Regions from separate parts of the Chthoniobacter sp. genome, predicted to be linked through region 1. Evidence: riboswitches for the same ligand, from Rfam matches in the RefSeq annotation. Region 1 holds a riboswitch; the other holds the start of a gene.

The links. A riboswitch is a leader RNA that binds a small molecule or an ion and turns the genes downstream of it on or off. The one in region 1 is predicted to bind cobalamin.
Region 2: linked by a shared signal. The riboswitch ahead of ABJF10_RS18770 (PEP-CTERM sorting domain-containing protein) and the one ahead of ABJF10_RS27415 (ribonucleotide-diphosphate reductase subunit beta) in region 1 are both predicted to bind cobalamin.

The regions. Positions count from the first base shown of each region.
Region 1 covers NZ_JBDUCX010000296.1:217-7,036, reverse strand. The annotation lists gene ABJF10_RS27430 (hypothetical protein) at 1-148, shown strand, start outside; gene ABJF10_RS27425 (ribonucleoside-diphosphate reductase subunit alpha) at 252-3,101, opposite strand; gene dcd (dCTP deaminase) at 3,161-3,727, opposite strand; gene ABJF10_RS27415 (ribonucleotide-diphosphate reductase subunit beta) at 3,733-4,917, opposite strand; cobalamin riboswitch at 5,181-5,402, opposite strand; partial or broken gene ABJF10_RS27410 (FAD-dependent oxidoreductase) at 5,611-6,820, shown strand, end outside.
Region 2 covers NZ_JBDUCX010000141.1:1,085-15,609, forward strand. The annotation lists partial or broken gene ABJF10_RS18755 (efflux RND transporter permease subunit) at 1-914, opposite strand, end outside; gene ABJF10_RS18760 (efflux RND transporter periplasmic adaptor subunit) at 928-2,037, opposite strand; gene ABJF10_RS18765 (DUF6580 family putative transport protein) at 2,316-2,900, opposite strand; cobalamin riboswitch at 3,101-3,340, shown strand; gene ABJF10_RS18770 (PEP-CTERM sorting domain-containing protein) at 3,504-4,343, shown strand; gene ABJF10_RS18775 (PEP-CTERM sorting domain-containing protein) at 4,361-5,038, shown strand; gene ABJF10_RS18780 (type II secretion system protein) at 5,056-5,808, shown strand; gene ABJF10_RS18785 (SIS domain-containing protein) at 6,493-7,074, shown strand; gene ABJF10_RS18790 (hypothetical protein) at 7,084-7,647, opposite strand; gene ABJF10_RS18795 (prepilin peptidase) at 7,756-8,895, shown strand; gene ABJF10_RS18800 (hypothetical protein) at 8,947-9,846, shown strand; gene ABJF10_RS18805 (SRPBCC family protein) at 10,036-10,488, shown strand; gene ABJF10_RS18810 (hypothetical protein) at 10,628-11,272, shown strand; gene ABJF10_RS18815 (glycosyltransferase family 39 protein) at 11,354-12,895, shown strand; gene ABJF10_RS18820 (bifunctional serine/threonine-protein kinase/formylglycine-generating enzyme family protein) at 13,085-14,525, shown strand, end outside.

The DNA of each region.
Region 1 (6,820 bases):
CGCCCGCCAGGCCCTCACCGACGCGGTCAGCGCCCTCGCAGATGCCGCGCGCGACCGGGAAACCGCCGTCCTCGCCACAGCGCGCAACGTGGATCTCAGCCCGCTGCGCAAGCAACTCCACGCCCTGCGCCGGAAATTGCCGTTCTAAGAGACTTAAGGGACTCTGTCTAAAAGGTCAGCTCCCTCCTCGCGTGTCATTCTGAGCGGAGTGTAAGGATGACACCACGAGGAGCAGTCACGGTTTCTAAAAGCTACTGGCAGGCTTCGCACGTGCCGCCGTTGCGCATCGCCTCGATCGAGCACGCATTCTTTTCCTCGGCGGTGAACTCGCGCTTTGGCTCCGTTACAGCAGCGCGGCGGTCGCGGTTGGAGCTGTCGATGGCGCTCTTGTTGAGCGTGCGCAGGTAATAGGTGGTCTTGAGACCGCGTTCCCAGGCTTCGCGATACATGAAGCTCGCGGCGCGGGCGTCACTCTCGGCGAGCCAGAGATTGGTGCTTTGCGCCTGGTCGATCCATTTCTGACGGACGGCGGCGCATTGCAAGATCCAGGTCGGCGCGATCTCGAAGGAGGTCTTGTAGAGCGCGCGTAGCTCGGCGGGAATGCGCTCGATGCCTTGCACGCTGCCGTCGAAGTATTTCAAGTCCGCGAGCATTTCGTCGTCCCACAGTCCGCGCGCCTGCAGATCGCGCAGCAAGTGGTCGTTGGTGCGGATGAATTCGCCGCTCATGTTCGACTTGGTGTGGATGTGCTTGTAGGTCGGCTCGATGCACGGCGTGCAGCCGAGGATATTGGAAATGGTCGCGGTCGGCGCGATGGCGAGGCAGTTCGAATTGCGCATCCCTTGGGCGGCGATCTTCGCGCGCAACGCTTCCCAATCCAGGCGCGCCGTGCGGTCGACGAGCACAGGCACGCCGCGTTCTTTTTCCAGATGCTCCAGCGTGTCGAGCGGCAGCATGCCGCGGTCCCACTTCGATCCGGCGTAGCTGTCGTAGCGCCCGCGCTCGGCCGCGAGATCGCTGCTGGCGCCGTAGGCATAATAGGCGATGGCCTCGAGCGCCTCGTCGTTGAAAGCGACCGCCTCGGGCGTGTCGAAGGCGATCTTCTTATCGTAGAGCGCATCCTGCATCCCCATCACGCCGAGGCCCACGGGACGATGCCGCCGGTTGGAACTGGCCGCGGCATCGATGGGGTAAAAATTGATGTCGATGACGTTGTCGAGCATCCGCATCACCACGCTGATCGTGGCGCGCAGCTTGTCGTGATCGAGCACGCCATCTTCGCGCAGATGCGCGGCAAGGTTGATCGACGCCAGGTTGCACACCGCCACCTCGTCGCTGCTCGTGTTGAGCGTGATCTCGGTGCAAAGGTTGGAGTTGTGAATGACCCCGGCGTGATTCTGCGGACTGCGCAGATTGCACGGATCCTTGAACGTCATCCACGGATGCCCCGTCTCAAACAGCATCTCCAGCATCCGCTTCCACAGCGCGAGAATGCGCACTTTGCGCGACCACACCTTGCCCTCGGCCGCGAGCGCCTCGTAGTACGTGTAGCGCTCCTCGAAGGCGCGCCCGGAGAGCCCCGGGAGATCGGCCACGTCGTTGGTGCGGAAGAGCGACCACGTCGCGTCCTTCGGCAGCGCGCCGTCGGAGATGGCCTTGAGCCGCTTCATGAACACATCGGGAATCCAATGCGCGGTGTTCATGTTGTGCGTGCGGCGGCGGTCATCGCCCGTTTCCTTGCGCAGATCGAGAAAGTCCTCGATGTCGGCGTGCCAAAGTTCGAGATAGGAGCAGAGCGCGCCAGGCCGCTTGCCGCCTTGATTCACGGCGATCGCGATGTCGTTGGAAACCTTGAGGAAAGGAATCACGCCCGAGCTTTCGCCATTCGTCCCGTGAATGTGCGCGCCCGCGCCGCGGAGCGCCGTCCACGAGCAGCCCAGGCCGCCCGCCCATTTCGAGAGGTGCGAAAAGCGCCGCCACGTCTCGGTGATTTCCTCGATGCTGTCCCCGCAGTAGAGCAGGTAGCAGCTCGAGAGCTGCGAGCGCAGCGTGCCGGCGTTGAAGAGCGTGGGCGTCGAAGAACACGCACGGCGCGACGTGTAGATCCCGTAGAATTCCGCCGCGCGCAGCTCGCGTTTGTCTTCCAGCACGGACAGCCCCATCGCCACGCGCAGCCAGAAAATCTGCGGCGCTTCCATCCGGCGTTTGCGCCCGGTCACTTCATCCTTGGTGAGGATGAGATAACGATCGTAGAGCGTCTGGATGCCGAGGAAATCGAACTGCAAATCGGCAAAAGGATCGAGCGCGGTGGCCAGCGTCTTGAGATCAAACTCCGCCAGTTGCGGATCGAGCCGGCGCAGCGCAATGCCGCGCGGGATGTACTCCAGGAACGCCCGGCGATGCGCTTCCTTCAAGGCTTGCGGGCCGTCGGTGATCTTCCACGGCAGCGTCTCCTCGTAGATATAGCTAAGCAGGATGCGTGCGGAGAAGAAGCGCGCATCGGCATCGAGATCGAGCAGCGATTTTGCATTCAGGATGATCGTCTCGCGCCGCTCGTCCGCCGTGAGATTGATCGACGTGCTGGCCAGCAGCCGCGCCAGCAGATCGTCGTCACCCAGCGAGACCTGCAGCCCGATGCGGGCAAAGGAAATGCGCGCGCGGATGTCGGCGAGCTGCTCGCGCGTCGCCAGTTCCAGTTGCTGCGTGGAATCGTCCGTCGCCGGCTCGCCGCCAAAGGCGCGCTCCGCCGCCCGCCGCACGCGATACTTCCCGTAGGCCAGCGCCACCCGCGCGTGACCCAGCTCGATCAGCGTCTCCTCCACCAGGTCCTGTAGTTGCTCGATGTGGATGAAACTCGGCCGCTCCCGGCGCATGCGATACTCGATCTCCGCCTGCACTTGCAGGCCGATCTGTTCGTCCTGCCCCTCCACGAAACACGCCGAGGCCACCGCCTTGGCGATCTTGTGCCCGAGCCACGGAACCACGCGCGGCTTGCCGGAAATATCCCCCGGCAAATCGCGCCGGATCACTTGCGGAAATTCCGGCGCGCCGTTGAAAGGCAGATCGTTTTGCAGGACAAACGTGGCGGAGGACGTGCTCATGGGCGGGTTGGGTGCTGAAGGACGACGACGGTGGAATCTTAAATGCTAAATCCGAAATGCTAAATGCGAGGCACGGTGATGCCGCGCTGGGCCTGGTACTTGCCGCCGCGCTCCGCGTAGCTCGTTTCGCACGGCTCCGCGGCGGAAAAAAACAGGACCTGCGCCAGCCCTTCCCACGCATGAATGCGCGCGGGCAGCGGCGTCGTATTGGAAATCTCCAGCGTCACGTGCCCTTCCCATTCCGGCTCGAAAGGCGTCACGTTCACGATGATCCCGCAGCGCGCGTAGGTGCTCTTCCCCACGCAGAGCGTCAGCACATCGCGCGGGATGCGGAAGTACTCCACGCTGCGCGCCAGGGCAAACGAGTTCGGCGGCACGAGACACGATTCCCCCTTGATGTCCACGAACGCGCGATCGTCGAACGCCTTCGGATCGACCACCGCGTTGTAAACATTGGTGAAGACCTTGAACTCATCCGCCACGCGCAAATCGTAGCCGTAGCTCGACAGCCCGTAGCTGATCACCGGCGCGTCGTTCGCCCGGCGCACGAGCTTGTCCTCGAACGGCTCGATCATCCCGTGCTCCTGCGCCATGCGGCGGATCCAGTGGTCGGCGTGAATTCCCATGGTCGTCAAATCAGGTCGTCTTCCGCCGTGTTCTTCAGGCTGCCGCTCGTCTGGTACTCGGTCACGCGCGTCTCGAAAAAATTCTTCTCCTTGCGCAGGAAGATCACCTCATCCAGCCAGGCAAACGGATTCAACTTCACCCCCGAGAGCGCCGGCAGATCCAGCCCCGCCAGCCGCCGGTCCGCATTGTATTCCACATAGGTGACGAAATCCGCCTGCGTCATCCCCACGCCATCTTCCGGCAGGCAATCGCGCACGAATTCCTTTTCCAGCTCCACCCCCTCGCGCATGAACTCCACCAGCTCGGCGCGAAACTCCGGCGTCCACACATCCGGATTCTCCGCGATGAGCTGGGTGAGAATATAGCGCCCGAGCTCGATGTGGTTCGACTCGTCGCGCAGCGTGTATTGGAACATCTGCCCGATCCCCGTCATCTTGTTCTGCCGGTGCAGCGAGAGGATCATCGCGAACAGCGCGTAGAACTGCGTCCCCTCCATCACCTGCGTGATCCCGAAAATCGCCTTGGCGAACTTCTGCTTGTTCACCGTCTGCGTCAGGTCGATCCCCATCTTCAGCTCCGGCATGTGCCGGGTGATGAAGGCATTCTTCCGCTGCACGCTCGGGATGTCGCTGAACTTCGCCGTCACCTCATCCAGGTCGATATTCAGCGAGCCGATGATGTGCAGCAGCGAATCCATGTGGATCGACTCCTCCGCGATGTGCCGCAGCGAAGCGTGCTTCAGCTCCGCCGCCGTCAGGTTGTCCTCGATCACGTGCAACACGGAGTCGCCCACGATCCCCTCCGCCGCCGAAAAATAGCCCACCCCCATCTCGATGATCCACCGTTCCTTGGGCGACAGCACCCCCGTGTTCCACTGCTGCGAGTCGCGCGTCATGTCGATCACGTCCGGCTCCCAATGGTTCGCCTTCATCTGCTTATAGATGCGGTAGGCCTCGTGATACTTCAGCGGCAGGATATTCAGCTCCGCACTGCGCTGGCCATTGATCACCCGCTTGCCCGCCAGCCGCGCCCGCGCCTTCGTCTTGTCCAGGCGGAACGTCTTCGCCCCCATTTGATACACCACGAAATCGCCCTCCTCGCGCGCCGCGAGATCCTCCGCAGTGAACGACAAAGCCGTCGCCGCGCCCGCGGGCGTGGCAGTGGGAGATTCGGGAAAAACAGTGCTCATGGAAATAAGGATACGAAAACCGGCGGGCCCTTGCTCGCCAATGCAGGGACGTTTTATTTCACGGGGAGAGGAAAGACAAATTCCGGGCACAAAAAAGCCCCCGGCTCTACCCTCTCGCAGCAAGGTAGTGAGGAAAACCGAAGGGCTGCACCGTGCGGCACCGCGGGCTTCGAGAGCCCCGGCACCCGCCCGGATCAGACTATCAGAATCCCATCCGGTCGTTGGCGCGACCGTTTGGCCGGCCCAGGATGAGTGGGCCGCAGTTGGATGAGGAGTGAAAAAGCAGGTCTTCTGGCTCCGAAGTCGTCCTACTCGCCCCGCCTTACCGCGCCTTAGTGGAGGCACAGTGGCAAAATGAGGCTTTCGTCGTTCGTTACAGCGGCGCTACCGCTCGGGATTACGTCCACGCATCACTGCGCAACCGGCACCCGATTCCCTATTCTTCCGTGGCCATAGCCACAGACACTTTTTCCAGCAGAAACCACAACATATGGTGTCCGCATTCAAAGAACCACCCACATATTGGGCTCAAGCGGCATTCCTGTCAACCCACCTTTCGCCCCTTTTTTCTCCCCAAAACACACCCGCGCCACCGGCCTCCTCTCACTGCAACACCCGTCGCGGCGGAAGGCGATTGGATAATCGGAGCTAAGGCGATAGCGTTCCCATGGCTTTGGTTTAGAAGAGAAACCTATGAAACCTACCCCCCATGACAGCACCGGCGCGTCCGGTCTCGATCGGCGATCTTTTTTCCGCACGGCTCTGGCCGGTGCAGGTGCCATGGCGGTGCCGAATTTGCTGCCCGCCGCCGAGGCCTGGGGTCCGGTGGGCACGGAGCGATTTGCGGAGCCGGGACGCGAGCTGCCCCTGGTCAGCGATGCCGATGTCATCGTGTGCGGCGCCGGGCCCGCGGGAGTGAGCGCGGCGATCACCGCGGCGCGCGGCGGGGCGCGGGTACGCTTGTTTGAATGGCGGGGTTGCGTGGGCGGCGTATGGACGGCGGGGTTGTTGGGCTATCTGCTCGATTTCAATAAACCGGGTTTCGCCCGGGAGCTGGCCACCAAGCTCGATGAACGCGGCATCCGGCGCGGGAAGAGCAAGGGGTCGATCACCTATGAGCCGGAGGGTATGAAGTTGTTGCTCGAGGATTTGCTGGTGGAAGCGGGCGTGAAATTTCAACTGCACACCCGCGCGGCCGCCGCCTACCGGGAGGGCCGCCGCCTGGCGACCCTGGTGACGGAATCGAAATCGGGCCGGCAGGCGTGGCGCGCCCCGGTCTTCATCGACACCACGGGCGACGGCGATCTCGGCTCACTGGCCGGGTGCGAATGGGAGATCGGCGAGGCGAAGGATTGCCCGTGCCAGCCCATGTCGCTGAATGCGCTGCTCGTCTGCAAGGACGCGGCGGCGCTGGCGCCCTTCATCCACGTGTCGGATCCCGACGCCTCGGTGGCATTGTCGAAAAAGGCGTTTCTCGCCGAGATCCAGCGCACCGGCTTTTTCCCCTCCTACAGCAACCCCACGCTCTGGCAGGTGCGGGACAATCTCTTGCTGGTCATGATGAACCAGGAATTCGGCATCAAGCCCTGGGATGCAGCCGAGGTCACGGCTGCGACCGTGCGCGCACGCAGCGAGCTGAATCGGATCGTGAATGCCTTGCGCGGGCTGGGCGGTCCCTGGGAAAGCCTCCAGATCGCCGCCACCGCCGAGCAAATCGGCGTGCGCGACGGACGTCGCATTCGCGGCCGTTACGTGGTAACGGAGCAGGACATTGTGTCGGGCGCCCGCCACGAGGATGCCGTGGTGCGGCCGACCTTCGGAGTGGACATCCACGCCGTGACCGCAGAACTCAACAAGACCAAGGCGATCGAGACCAAGGGGATCAAAGTAAAACCCTACGACA
Region 2 (14,525 bases), on a different contig from region 1:
GGCAAGGCCGCGCGCACGGCGTTGATCACGTCGAGAGAGTTTGCAGTGGGCATGACCCAGATGCCCATGAAGGTGGCCTTCTGCCCGTTGAAACGCACATCCATGTCGTAATCTTCGGCGCCGAGTTCCACGTCGGCGATGTCGCTCAGGCGGACGATGGTGTTGTTCTGCTGGCGGACGACGAGCTGGGCGAATTCCGCCGGCGTGTGCAGATCAGTATTGGCGATGAGGTCGATGAGGGTCATCGAGCCCTTGGTCGTGCCGAGGGCGGAGAGGTAGTTGTTGGCCGTCAGGGCGGCCTGGACCTGCGATGGCGAGACGTTCAATGCGGCCATGCGGTCGCTCTTCAGCCAGATGCGCATGGCGAAGAGGCGGGCGCCGAGGATGTCCGCCTTTTGCACGCCGCTGATCGCCGTCAGCTTCGGCTGCACCACGCGGGTGAGGTAATCGGTGATCTGGCTCGGATCGAGGTTCTCCGAGTCGAAACTGATGTACATGATGGCGAACTGGCTGTCGCTCATCTGCAGTTCGATGGTCGGCGCCTGCGCCTCGGGCGGGAGATCGTTGCGCACCTGCGCGAGCTTCGACTGGATCTGCGTGAGCGCGGCGTTGGTGTCGTAGTTTAGCTTGAGGTGAACGGTGATGATGCTCAGCCCCTGCGCGCTCTGCGATTCGAGGTAATCGATGCCATCCGCACTGGCGATGGCCTTTTCCAGCGGCGTAGTCACGAAGCCGCGCACGAGGTCCGCGGCGGCGCCGACGAAAAAGGTCTTCACCGTGACGGTGGCGATATCGCTGCGCGGGTATTGCCGCACGTTCAGGTTGCGGATCGATTGCAAACCCGCCACGAGAATGAGCAGGCTGAGCACGGTCGCGACGACCGGGCGGCGGATGAAAAGGTCGGTAAACTTCATCGGTGAGCGGCGCCTAGGTGTCCTTCGGCTTGGGGGTCAGGCTGTTATCGGGCATCACGGCATTGTTCACCTGCACCGCAGCGTGCGGGCGCAGCTTGAAGACGCCGGAGGTCACGACCTCGTCGCCGTCCTTGAGACCAGAGAGCACTGAGACCTGGTCCCCGCGTTTCGGGCCGAGCTTCACCACCTGCTGCTCCACTTCCTGGCCCGGCTTGCCGTCGGCCGCGGGCTTCACGACATACACCGAATCGCCGTAGGGCGCGTAATTGATGGAAGAAACGGGAATGGCGAGGACGCCCTCGGTCTCGGGGAGCAGCACCTCCACGTTCACGAACATGCCGGGGCGCAGCTTGTGGTCGGGATTTTGCGCCGTGCCCTGGACCATGATGTTGCGCGTGGAATCGTCGACCTTGGAGTCGACCGCGTTGATCTCGGCCTCGAAGGCGTCGGTGGCGATGTCCGCCGCGCGAATGCGCAGCTTCTTGCCCACCGTGAGCTGGCTGAGGTTCTGCTGCGGCAGGTTGAATTCGACGTAGATGGGGTCGAGCGACTGGAGCGGGACGATGGCCGCGCCCGGATTCAAATACTGGCCCAGGTTTACCTGGCGGATGCCGAGGTAACCGTCGAAGGGCGCCGTGATCCGCTTGCGGGCGAGGACCGCCTTGGCTTCGTCGACCGAGGCCTCCATCTGGTGGAATTCGCTCTGGGCGGAGTCCCAATCCGAAGGCGAGATGGTCTTCTTCGCGATCAGGTCGCGCTTGCGTTCGAGGTCGAGCTTCGCCAATTCGAGCTTGGCCTCGGCGGCGTGCAATTGCGCGTCTTCCTGCTGGGTATCGAGCTTGATGAGGAGGTCACCCTTTTTCACCGCGGCGCCGGATTCGAATTTGATCTCCGAGACGATGCCCGCGAGGTCGGTGCTCACGGTCACGCCATTGACCGCCTTGAGCGAACCCACGGCGCTGAGCACCGGTTGCCAGGTCTGCCCCTTGACGACCACGGTGGTCACGGCGGCGGGTGGCATGGCAAAATGGGCATGCGCGGCGATGGCCTCGCGAACCTTCATGACCTTCCATAAGGCGATGCCGGCGATGCACACGAAAACCACCACCAGCATCAGAATCATTCGTTTCCACATAAGCAAAAAAAAGTCGGGGATCGGCGAGAGTTGGGTCCGGGACGAGGGTGTTACGAGCGCCTGACCATGGCGCCAATAGTCAGGGTAGGGGAAATAAGTAATGCCATGGAAATTACAGGTCGTTAATCAATATCTGGGAACGATTCTGTCAAGGACAGGAAACGTCACAAATGGATGTTTTGCCTGGCGTCTCCGGGATGACGTTTCGACCGGCCCCGAAAGGACACGCCCCCGCGCGAAACTCGAACTGGAAACCTCCGTTTCCCCTACGACCGCGCCAGTTCCCCAGCCGCCTGGGGCTGAGCTTCACCCTTGAACTGCACCGACATGCAAACCGCGAAAAGGAGCGTGTAGAAGAGATCGCTGATCAGCGTGTAGCGATAGAACCACCACGTGGACGGATACCCGGGAAGCCCGGACGTCATCGCCTGCAACCACCCGGCGCCGGTCCTGGGGTAGAGGGGCTGGTAGATCCAGGAGCCGGTGTTCGTGATGACGAAGAAGAGCACGGAACCGATCAAGCTCGCGCCCAGCAAACGAGGTATGCTCGAGCGTCCGCGGAGGGCGAAACCGAGGAGCGAAATGAGGGCCAGCGCCACGTAGCGGGGCAGAATGTCGAAGGTGAAGAGCGGCTGGTGGTAGTGAAAGAGGTTCAGCACAACGTCGCTGATGAAGAGCATCGCGATCGGCAGCACCACCGCGATGCGCCGGGGCAGATAGACCGCGCCACAGAGGGCCACCGCCGCCACCGGGGCGAAATTGTGCAGCCAAGTGTAATCGTCACTCCCCAGGAAACCGGAGAGAATACGATAGGCGACAACGATGACTAAAAGGAAAAGCGCGGCAAACATCGCCCTCACATTGAGGGCGAAGTACCGCGCAAGCAATGAGGAAAATCGGTGCCTCCATTGGCTGGGTTGGCTCCATTGGCCCAGTTGGCTCCATTGCGGAATTTGCCGTATTTATCGCCAAAAATGCGCATTTCTCAGCCATCTTCTCTGACGGCTCGGGTCGCAATTTTCTTGCCCTGCGGCGTCCCTCTCCGGCAAGCTCAACCCAGTTCTTTGCGAGTTCAACGTTAGTAGATCGATGGAAGGAATTCCGTGAAAATCGGAAGCAGTTGCGCTGCTGTAACTGGATACGACTCCCCATTTAGCCAATCGCCGGATGTCCCGGTGGTGAAGGCGGGGAGAAGGATGGCGGGCAATCGAGTGTTTGGCAAAATGCCAAATGCGACGAGAGCCGCCGTAAGCCAGGAGCCAGAATATTTCCCCGGTCCACTCTCATTCGCGCCGCCGTATGTGCGGACCGGCGCGTCCAAAAACTTCTTCGCAACCAAAGAAGAATGAGGGATCGAAAGCCTCCACGGCGCGCCTGCGTCTCAGCCCTTCGCTGAGGCTGCCCGGGCGATCCGTCGCAAAGCAATTGGTCTCTTCTTCACAAACAGAGACCAAATGAAAAACTACCTTCGCGCCCTCCTGCTGGGCGCATCGCTGATCCCGCTGGGGATCGTTCACGCCGCGAATGACTACGCGGATGTATTCGTGGACTACTCTCAAGGCTCGGGCACCAGTCCGGCCTTCAATATTCCCAGCGTCGCGCTGGGTGCACCGATTTCCGGTGTAGATGGCAGCACGCCCTACAGCATAGTTTATCCGGCCTACAAGAATACCCAGATCGTCGGCGTCGGGAACGGCGGCTACCTGAAACTCGGGTTTAGCACGCCGATCCTGAACGACCCGGTCAATCACGCCTTCGGGATGGATTTCACCATCTTCGGCAACGAGTTTTTCACCCCTCCTTCCGCGATCACCGGTTCGGTCGGTCATGCCGGCCTGTCCGTGTGGGTCAGTCAGGACAACGTCACCTATTACCAACTGGCCGTGCCCAATGGCTACGGCGCGGATGATTGGTTGCCCACGCAAGGCAGTGGCAATCCGCTTTTGCCGGTGAATCCGGCGTTTACGATCTCCAGCTTCGTTGGGCTGAACCAGGCGCAGGCACTCTCGCTCTACAACGGCTCCGCCGGCGGCGCGTCGTTTTCCCTGGGCTGGGCCCAGGACAGTGGCGGGAATCCCGTCAATCTCGCTGCGGTCTCGTACATCGAGATCCAGGGCACCTCCGGCGCCGGCTATGTGGACGCCATCGCGCGTGTGCAGACCGTTCCCGAACCGGGAAGCGCGCTGTTTCTCTCCGCGGGCATGGGCGTGGTCCTTCTCCGGCGCTGGCAGCGCACCAGACCAAAGAAGCGCCCCAATCCCGCCCCTTTCGCCAACGACCCACTCAACTCCTGACACCCACTGCTGATTACATGAAAAAATACCCTCTTCTCGCCCTGGCGCTGTTTTGGACCGCTGCCGTTCACGCTGACTCGTTTGATTTCTCCAACATTCAATATTGGGTCGGCTCCGGATCCAATGAAGCCGCCTTCGTCCTCAATTGGAATGACGGCCCCACGCCCGATGCGTTGGTCTGGGGGTTCAAGTGGTCGGGCGGCGCTCCGACCGTGCTGGACATGATTCAGGCGATCGACGCAGCAGATAACCGTTTGACCATCACGCCGCATCCTCTCTACTCCGACGCGCCCAGTTATGGGATTTACTCGATTTACTACGATCTAACAGGCTTGGGAGGAACGCCCACTATCGGGACGCCGGGAGACCTCGGAGGTCCGGAAAACGGTCACGCTCCGTTTGCCGGTGATCACTACCGGGAAGGTTGGTATACCGGATTCTGGGGCGAGTTGACCGGAGACGGGAATCCTTACCATGGAGGCGCTTGGGATGGGAGCTATCCTGCGGTCTCAGGGGTGGGATTTGATTCGCTTACTAATAACTCATGGTGGGCGCTAAGTTTCACGACCGATTTGCAGAACTACACCATTCCGGAGCCAGGCTTTCCCACGTCCGCACCCGAGCCATCCGCAGTTGGCCTCCTGGCGGTCGGTGCTTTAGGCCTCGCCTCCCGCCGCAGACGCCGGGCGGCCTGAAATCAAAACTCCTGCCCGTGAAAAGAGGTTTCACCCTGATCGAATTGCTGGTGGTGATGACCATCATCGGCATCCTCCTGGCCATTTTGATGCCCGTGATCTCGCAGGCCAAGGTCGCCAGCGCACGGGCGATCAGTGCGCATTCGCTCACCGAACTGATCGTAGGCGGCCGGGCTTATCTCAACGATAACGACAATGCATTCTGGCCCTACCAGCTCTCGACTCCAAACGGGATGCAATGGTGGTACGGTCTGGAGAGTTTCCAGTCGATGGCTGCGGGAGAGGGCAAGCGCACGGCCGACTATTCCAAGGGGCCGTTGGGCCCCTACGTCATGGCCTCGGGCGGGGTGAAGACCGACCCGGCGCTGGCGAACTCCGGCCGAAGCCTGAAACCGAAGTACAAGAATGGCAACTACGGGTACGGCTACAACACCGTGCTGGCCGCCGACTCCAAGGGGAAGGCCCGCAGCGCCCTGCAAGTGGATTCGCCGGCGCAGATGGTCGTGTTCGCGACCTGCGCGCAGGTGAACACTTTCCAGTCTCCCGCCACGCCGAAAAAACCGATGGTCGAGGAATTTTACATGATCAGCGACACGCAGACGACGGCTCATTTCCGGCACGGAACCGAGGCGCTGGCCGCGTTTCTCGATGGCAGCGTCCGCCCCTTGAGCATGGCGGCGGATATGCAACCCGGCAGCAAGGACACGCGGCTGCCCTCGGCGAATATCGGGCGCTTCAAGACCAGTTACGTGCGGCAGGCCGGGTGGTGAAAAGCGGCCCTGGCGGCTATTCTTCCTCCTCCTCCTCGTTCTCGTCCTCGTCCCTCGAATTCCATCAATCAGGAGCGCGATCTTGCGGCCGCGGTCCCTGTTTTGAGGTGCGCAAAGTGGATTTTCCGCAATGGAGCCAATGGAACCAATGGAGCGATGCACTTTTTGCGCCGGGTCATGGCACACTTCCCCGCATGAACTGCGAGGATTTTCCAACACGCTCACTACGGCCGGGTCGCTCACTTCCCGCCAACCATCCACCGGAAACTCAACGAACGCTCCGCCACGGTGAACGCCGGTGGCGCCTCGTGGAATCGCTTGATTTCTCTGTTCAATGCCGGAGGCATCCCAGCGCCCATCGCCGGTGGTTGAGCGCAGCGACACCACCGGAACTGATGCCGGAAACGGCTCACCCCAAAGAGGTGTCAGACCTTGCTCGAATCAAGCCGAATCAAGGTGAATCAAGGTGCGAAAATTTGGCGATGGTGCCTGAAGACCGGTGCCACGAGGCCGATGCAATCGAGGAGTCCCGGGCGACGAAAAAGAAGCCCATTTAAGGTGCCTTAAGCCCTCTTAAGCCGATTTAAGGTGCGAGTTTTTTTAAATGGGGGCTGTGGTCTGATTCATGGCGCACAAAACGGGTTGGCACCGCGCCCGGTCGCTCGTAGCCTCGGCAACTTTTCCATGACCCTCTTCGAGAAAGCCATCCATGACGCCACCGCGACGATCGAGTCGCTGCGCCCCCTCCAGCCCGCGCATGAACGTGCGGCGGAACTGGTCGGCCGCTGCCTCGTGGGCGGCGGCAAGCTGCTCGTCTGCGGCAACGGCGGCAGTGCGGCGGACGCGGCGGATTTTGCCACTGAGTTTGCCTGCCGCTTCGTGACCGATCGCCGGCCGTACCCGGCGCTCAACCTGGCTGCGTGCGGCAGCCTGCTCACCGCGACCGGCAATGACTACGGCTACGATGAAGTCTTTGCGCGGCAGGTGCGCGCCTTCGGTCAAAAAGGCGACGTGCTCGTGGTCATCACCACGAGCGGCAATTCCACGAACATCCTGTCGGCGATTGCCGCGGCGAATATCGCCGGGCTGCATACCATCGCTCTGCTCGGCCGGGACGGTGGCCGGGCGCGCGGGCTCGCTGGGATCGACCTCATCGTTCCCAGCACGATTACCGCGCGCATCCAGGAGGCGCACAAATTCCTCCTGCACACGCTCTGCGAGATCGTGGAAGAGCGCTGGCTGCTGCCCAAGCCGGCTACGCCCTGAGCGCTGGCCTTACTTCTTCGCCGGTGGCGCCGCCGGTGGTTTGGCCTTGGCCGCCGCCAGCGGGGTGCCGGGCATCGGCATCGTCTTGCCCCATTGCTCCTTCATGCTCGGTGGGTCGTAAAACTCGGCGACCAGGTTGGCGCCTTGGAACACTTGCACGCCGATCCCGACGATGGTGGCTCCCGTGGCATCGATCATCTTCTTGGCCTTCTTGTCCCAGTGTTGCTCGACGGAGGTGACCGTCGCCTCTCCGGTGCCGACTTTTTCGGTGGTATGCGGCTTGGCGGTGTAGGGGGTCTCTCCTTCCGCGAGGGTGACGAGATCATGTCTGAGCAGGCCCCGGCCGAAGACGATGCGCTTGATCTTCACCTCGGCTACCTCGCCCGAATTGTTCGTCACGAAGACGTTCACCGTCCGGCTATGGTTCCGGTTGATGATATCCTTCGGGTTCATGTCGCTCTTGGTGAACTGTTCGACGCGGATCGAAATCGGGTCGTTCTCGGCGCGCAATGTTCCGGCAAGGCCGGCCACGACCGCGAGAATGGCTGCAATGGGGAGGAGGGGGGATTTCATGACCTAGGCTTTGTGGCAAAAGCGCCCAGCGATGACAAGCGGTGATCGGGAGCAGTCTGCGCGACTGGCGGATTGACGCGGGCACGGACACTGCTTTGCTTGCGCGCGGTGTTCCCTCCTTATTACGAATACGTTTTTGCCGCCTTCGCCTTTATCCTGGGCGCGTCGATCGGCTCCTTTCTCAACGTCTGCATCTACCGCATGCCGCTGGGTCTGTCTGTCAATGAGCCCAAGCGTTCCTTCTGCCCGAGCTGCAAATATCAGATCCCGTTTCATCACAATATCCCGCTCGTCACCTGGCTGGTGCTGCGCGGCAAGTGCGCGAATTGCGGGTCCCGCATCTCGTTCCGCTACTTCGGGGTGGAATTCCTCACGGGCCTGCTTTTCCTCGCGATCTGGCTGAAGGTGTGGACATGGGGTCGCCCGGGCTGGCCGCCGGATCCCTGGCTGCTCGCGCTGCCTTACTGGATCATGGGCGCGCTCTTCATCGTCGCCACGTTCATCGATTTCGAGCACTTCATCATCCCCGATGAAATCACCCTCGGCGGGACGGTGGCCGGGGTGGTGCTCAGCCTCGCCATTCCCGCGATGCAGGACCAGCAGACGAATCTCGCCAGCGGCTTCTGGTCGTTGGTCGGTGCCGGGGTGGGCTACGGCACGCTCTGGTTGGTGACGCGGCTGGGCAAGATGGCCTTTGGCAAAAAGCGCCTGACTTTTGACCAGGCCGCGCCGCTCTCGTGGATTCGCCATGGCGAGGAAGCCGATTTCACCGTGGGGGAGGAAAAGATGCTGTGGAGCGAGTTTTTCTACCGCGGCAATGAGCAACTGCACTTGCAGTGCACCTGGATCGAGATCGATGGCGAGCGCTTCGAAAACGCCGTCGTGCGCTGCGAATGCGACTGGCTTCATATTGACGGGCGCAAATGGGAATTGTTGAAAGTGGACGAGATCCGGGGCGAGGTCACCGAGGTGACGCTGCCCCGCGAGGCGATGGGCATGGGCGATGTGAAATTCATCGCCTGCATCGGCGCCTTCCTCGGCTGGAAAGCGGTCGTCTTTACCATCATGGGCGCCTCAAGCGTCGGCGCGGTAATCGGGCTTCTCACCATTGCCATCGGTCGGCGGGAGTGGTCGGCGAAGATTCCCTTCGGCCCCTACCTGGCGCTCGGCGCGCTCATCTGGCTTTTCACCGGCCCGGAATGGATCCAGTGGTACTGGCGCTACGCCCTCTCCACGGCGACTCCCTAATAGGATCGCGCGGGCGATTGACCGCCGTCGGATCGCGGCGATGATCGCTGCGTGCCGCACTCACTTCGTTTTAGCGCGCTGTTCGTCGGGTTGAATTGCCTCGCCGGCCTTTGTCGAGCCGAAGACATCCACATCGGCGGTGCTTCGATCGACATGCAATTTACCACGGCGCCCGCCCCGGCGCTTCGCGAGGTCACGGATACCTGGATCAAGACCTCCGCCAAAGCGGTGACCACCTACTACGGCGCTTTCCCCGTGCACCACGTTCGTCTGCGCATCACGCCCGGAGCGGGGCATACGCCTGAAGGTGGGGAGACATTCGGCTGGGAGGGGGCGCTGATCAAGATCTCCCTCGGGCGCGACGCCACGGCCGCCGATCTCTCCGACGATTGGGTGCTCGTCCACGAGATGGTCCATCTCGCGCTGCCCAACGTCCCCGAGCGCCAGCACTGGCTGGAGGAGGGGCTGGCCACGTACGTCGAGCCGATCGCTCGTGCTCGCGCCGGGCAGCTCACGCCCGCGCATGTCTGGAACGAAATGGTGGAAAACTTTCCGCAGGGCCAGCCGGAGAAAGGGGATCGCGGCCTCGATCACACGCCGACTTGGGGCCGCACCTATTATGGCGGCGCGATGTTCTGCCTGCGGGCCGATATCGAGATCCGCCGGCGCACCGGCAATCGTCGCGGACTGGAGCACGCCTTGCGCGGCATCCTCGCCGCCGGGGGCAGCATCGAGACCTCGTGGAGTATCGACCGCATCATTGCGGCGGGCGACGCCGCTACGGGTGTCCCCGTGCTCCGCGAATTGTACGATGAAATGAAGGACAAGCCGGTGCGCGTCGATCTTTCCGCGGTGTGGAAGCAACTCGGCGTGCGCCCGCAAGGCCACACCGTCACCTTCGACGATACCGCCCCGCTCGCCACTGTGCGCAAAGCGATCACCGGCGGTTGACGCTGACCGCGAGCCCGGGTGGCATCCCGCGAAGATCGCTGTGCAAATCGCCCTGGGCTGCCAACGTCATGATTGAACGCGCTCGACGAACAGGCCGTCTAACCCAGTGACTCCCATAACGGCAGGCGCGGCGGGCTGGTGCGGCCCGACGACTTCGCCTGCGAACGATGGCGAGTTTCCATGCCACACATGAAACTGGAATCCTATCATTCGATTAATTCTGTCGGCGCCTCTATCCTCGTGAACGCCCCAGCGGCGGAGATCTATGACCACTGGGTCCGCGTGGAGGAGTTTCCGCAATTTATGCGCGCTGTTCGTGAAGTGAGGCGCATTGAGGGGGACCGCTTTTACTGGCGCGTCGACCGGGGCGGCAAAGAGTACGAATCCGTTTTGCAAATTGCGCTGCGCATTCCGAATCGGCGGATGGCCTGGCGGACCGTCTCGGGCGCGGAAAGCTCCGGTGTGGTCGGGTTCGATCCGCTGCCGGGGAACAAGACGCTCGTCTCATTCAAAATGAAGTATGCCCCGGAATCGGGATGGGGCGATCCCGCTGACCTGCTGCAACGCATCAAAGCCCGGCTCGAGAATTTCAAGAATTACATCGAGTCCCTTCGGGGCACCACGAAAGAAACCCAAAACTGAAAATGGAGCAAAATGCCCGCGCACGAATTGGCCTCTGCAAATGGGGCGCCGTTCGAGGAAGCGAACCGGCAACCCGTGAACACTACCTAGGAGGCTCATTTCGCTTGAGCACAGTGAAAACTAGCCGTTAATCGACTGTATGAACTTCTTTCGGTTGGATGTGCTCTTTGCGGTGTCGCTGGTTGCGTCCGCTCTTTCACTCCGCGCGCAAAGCGTGGTCGAGGAAAAGGGCAACATTGTCTTCGTCAGTACCGACGGTCTCCGCAAGCAACTCACCGACAGCGGTCACGATTCCGCGCCCGCGCTTTCGCCCGATGGCAAACAGGTCGCCTTCGTCCGCGGCACGCCGGACAAGATCGTCGCCACGGGGTCCGGCGACGCCGAGGCCACCGAGCTGTGGTTTGTCGGGAGCGATGGCCGCAAGCCGGCCGTGCTGGTCCGCGGTCGCGAATCCCAGGATATGCATCAGGTCATCGCCGGTATCCTCGGCGCGCAGTTTTCTCCGGATGGTCACCGACTTTATTTCATTAGCTCGGCGTGGGCCACTTCCGGCGCCGTGCATGTGATCGATCTCGCCACGCGCAAGGAGCGTTTCTTCACCGATGGCAGCGGGCTCGAGATCGTTCCCAATGGTGACTACAAAGGCTGCCTGCTTATCCAGAAGCACAAGTATTTCATCGGCGGCGGCACTTACGACTGGTTCTGGCTCATCAAACCCGATGGCAAGGAAGTCGGTCCCGTGGGCGAAGATACCGAGAACTTCCGCAGCACTTTCGTGAAGTAGGCGGCGGGTTTGCGGATCGACGGACGCTGTGTCGAAGAAGATGCTGGGCGGGGCGGTTGGCCAGGTATCTCCCAAAAATCGATGACTCTCGCTCCCCATTCCCGCATCTGGTGGCTCGGCCTCCTCGTGGCCTTGGGCGCGCTTGGCTGGAGCTTTGCCAGCGACTTCACCGCACCGTGGACGGATCAGTTAGATGGCAATGGGGCTTGTTGGTCGCAATCGGCGCATAACACGCTGGCTGCCGGTCTCGTTTCCACGGCGGGCGTGCCATCCGCCTTCTACTTCGGCACGCCGCCGATTCCGCCGGATGGTTTTTACACGCACCACCCGCCGCTTCTGTCCCTCATGCTGACCGCGATGTTTGCCCTCTTCGGCGAGGCGGAATGGGTGGCGCGTTTACTGCCGGTCGTCTTTTCCTTCCTCGGCGTAGTCCTGCTCTGGCTGCTGGTGAAGGATTGCACGAACGCGCGGGCGGCGGCCTTTGCGGTGATCGCCTTCGCCGCCCTGCCGATGGAATTGCGCTACGGGCGCATGGTGAACTTCGAGCCCGTCAATCTCGTCTGGATGCTGGGCGCGTTGCTCGCCTTGCGCCATTGGGAGAAGACCGGCGAGGGTGGTTGGTGGTGGGTGTTTCTCACCGTGGCCGTCCTTGCCGTGTGGACCGCTTGGCTCGGGTATCTGTTCGTCCTCGTCGTCAGTTTTCACCCTCGGCTTTCCGTCCGTCGCCGAGGATGGCTCTTCGTGGCGATGGCCGTGTCGCTTGCGACCTTCGCTTTGCAGATCAGGCTGGTGCGGCCCGATGCGTGGCACGACCTTTTCGCGGCGATGAACCATCGCATGGCGCACGGGGCAAGTTCGATCTCCTGGCGGGATTGGTCGGCAAGGATCGGCAGCTTGTTGCTGGCCCACATTCAAGCTGCGCTCTGGCTCCTTGGGTTGACGGGAGCGGTGATCGTTCGGCGATCTTCTCGAGAATCGCCCCTGCGCTGGCTCGGCGGGAGCGCCGCGTGTTTCTTCGTGATGAGCGCGCTCTACATCGTCCTCTTTCGCAACGCCTCGTCCATTCATGACTACGCTTCGTTCTATTTCACCGTGCCCGTGGCGATGATGGCGGCCGTGGCCCTCGACGCGTTGTGCCACTGGTGCGGGACGAGGAGCGCCTTGGTGCGCGTGGGGAGCGTGGCGGGCGTGCTGGCGCTGCTCGGCTTTCTCGTCTGCGCCGGCGAGAGACAGACCATGTTGCTCCGCCGCCCCTTTCTCATTTTGACCGATGAAAACCCCGAGCCGCCCGATCTCATCCCGGAGCTCGGTCACGCCATGCGCACGTGGTTCGGCCAGGACGTAGCGGTCATCTGCAACTTGCTCCCCAGTTACGGCCCCCAATTACCGTACTACGCCCGGCATGAACTGCTCCCGGCCGTTTTCACCGCCGACGAGTGGGTGGAGGTGATCGCCGATCCCGAAAACACGCCGGTCGGTGGCGCTATCTGGCTGGGCGACCCACGCGCCGAGCAGATCGTCGCGAAGCTCCCGCCCGGCCCGCAGGAGCGCTTGACGATCCGCGGCATTCCGTTCTGCTTTTGGCGTCCGGCAGAGGAAGAGAATACGGTCAGCGCCCACTGAGCCAAGCCACGTTTTACCCGATGATCCAAAATGGTCGGGCCGACTGGATTCGAACCAGCGGCCTCTTGAAAACCATTCAAGAGGGTTGAAGCTACCGGCGGCGATCGGATCGACATTGAAGCGCAGATGGGAGCGCCCCGCTGAAAAACATCGCCCCGCCGCGGTGGCTTCCACTAGCCTGCAACTCGCATGAGCCTTGAAGGCAAACAGATCGGCGAATTTGAGATCCTCGAACGCCTGGGACAGGGCGGTATGGGGGCGGTTTACAAGGCAAGGCAGACCACATTGGATCGTTTCGTGGCCCTCAAGACGCTGCAAATTTCGCTGGCCGAGGATGCGGAATATGTTGCTCGCTTCCGACAGGAAGCCAAGGCGGCGGCGGGACTTATCCACCCGAATCTGGTGCAGGTATTCTCAGCGGGCGAGAATGGGGGTCTGCACTGGTTTGCGATGGAGTATGTCGAGGGCGAGTCGGCCAAGATTCGATTGAATCGCAAGGGGCGACTTGATCCGCTGGAAGCCATTGCCATCGCCATCCACGTTGCAACAGCGCTTGAATATGGCTGGCGCAAGGCGGCGTTGATCCACCGGGACATCAAGCCGGACAACATCTTCCTCTCCAGTGATGGTGAAGTGAAATTGGGAGATCTTGGGTTGGCCAAGTGTGCCGGGAAAACTCAAGAATTGACGATGACCGGTGCATCCATGGGAACGCCTCACTACATCAGCCCGGAGCAGGTGGAGGCGATGAAAGACGTGGACTTGAGAGCAGACATCTACAGCTTGGGATGCACACTCTATCACCTGTTGTCCGGCCAGGCTCCCTTTGAAGGTAACAGTGCCGTGGCGATCATGTTGAAGCATGTCCATGGGCCGGTGCCCAATCTACGGAGTGCCTGGCCTGAATGCCCGCAGGTCTTGTCTGATGGGGTTGGGAAGATGATGCAAAAGCATCCTTCCAATCGGCAGCAGAACCATGGGCAGGTGATCGCTGATTTGCGGCGGGCGTATGACGCGATGGGTGGTGAGAGGGGGCCCGACACCGAAGCCGCCACCCAGAAGCCCACCTTAGTGGAGAAAAAGCGCGGCCTGCCGATGGCCGCGTGGATGGGTGGTGTTGGAGCTTTGGTCGCCGCCATCGCCGCGCCGATTTATTTTGGCCCGTGGAAAAAGGGAGAAGTCGCAGTAGGAACGACCAACCCCGCCATCTCCCAAGCAGCGGCGCGCGAAGGCGGAATGAAAGTGGCGGTGACTGGAACTCCAGTCGTCACTGCAGCGACACCCGCCACCGCCACGAAGGACCAACCCTTCGTAAACTATTTCGGCATGAAATTCGTGCCGGTGCCTATCATCGGTGGGCCGACAGGCGGTCATCAGGTGCTTTTCAGCGTGTGGGACACAAGGGTGCAGGACTACGCGGAGTTTGTGCGAGAAACCAAACGCGAGTGGCCAAAGGTGGACTTCGAGCAAGGCCCGATGCACCCGGCGGTGATGGTGAGTTGGGAGGACGCGCAACTCTTCTGCCAATGGCTAAACCAGCGCGAGCAAGTAGCCGGGCGATTGCCGACGGGGTGCAATTACCGCTTGCCGACCGACCACGAATGGAGTTGCGCCGTCGAGATTGGAGCCA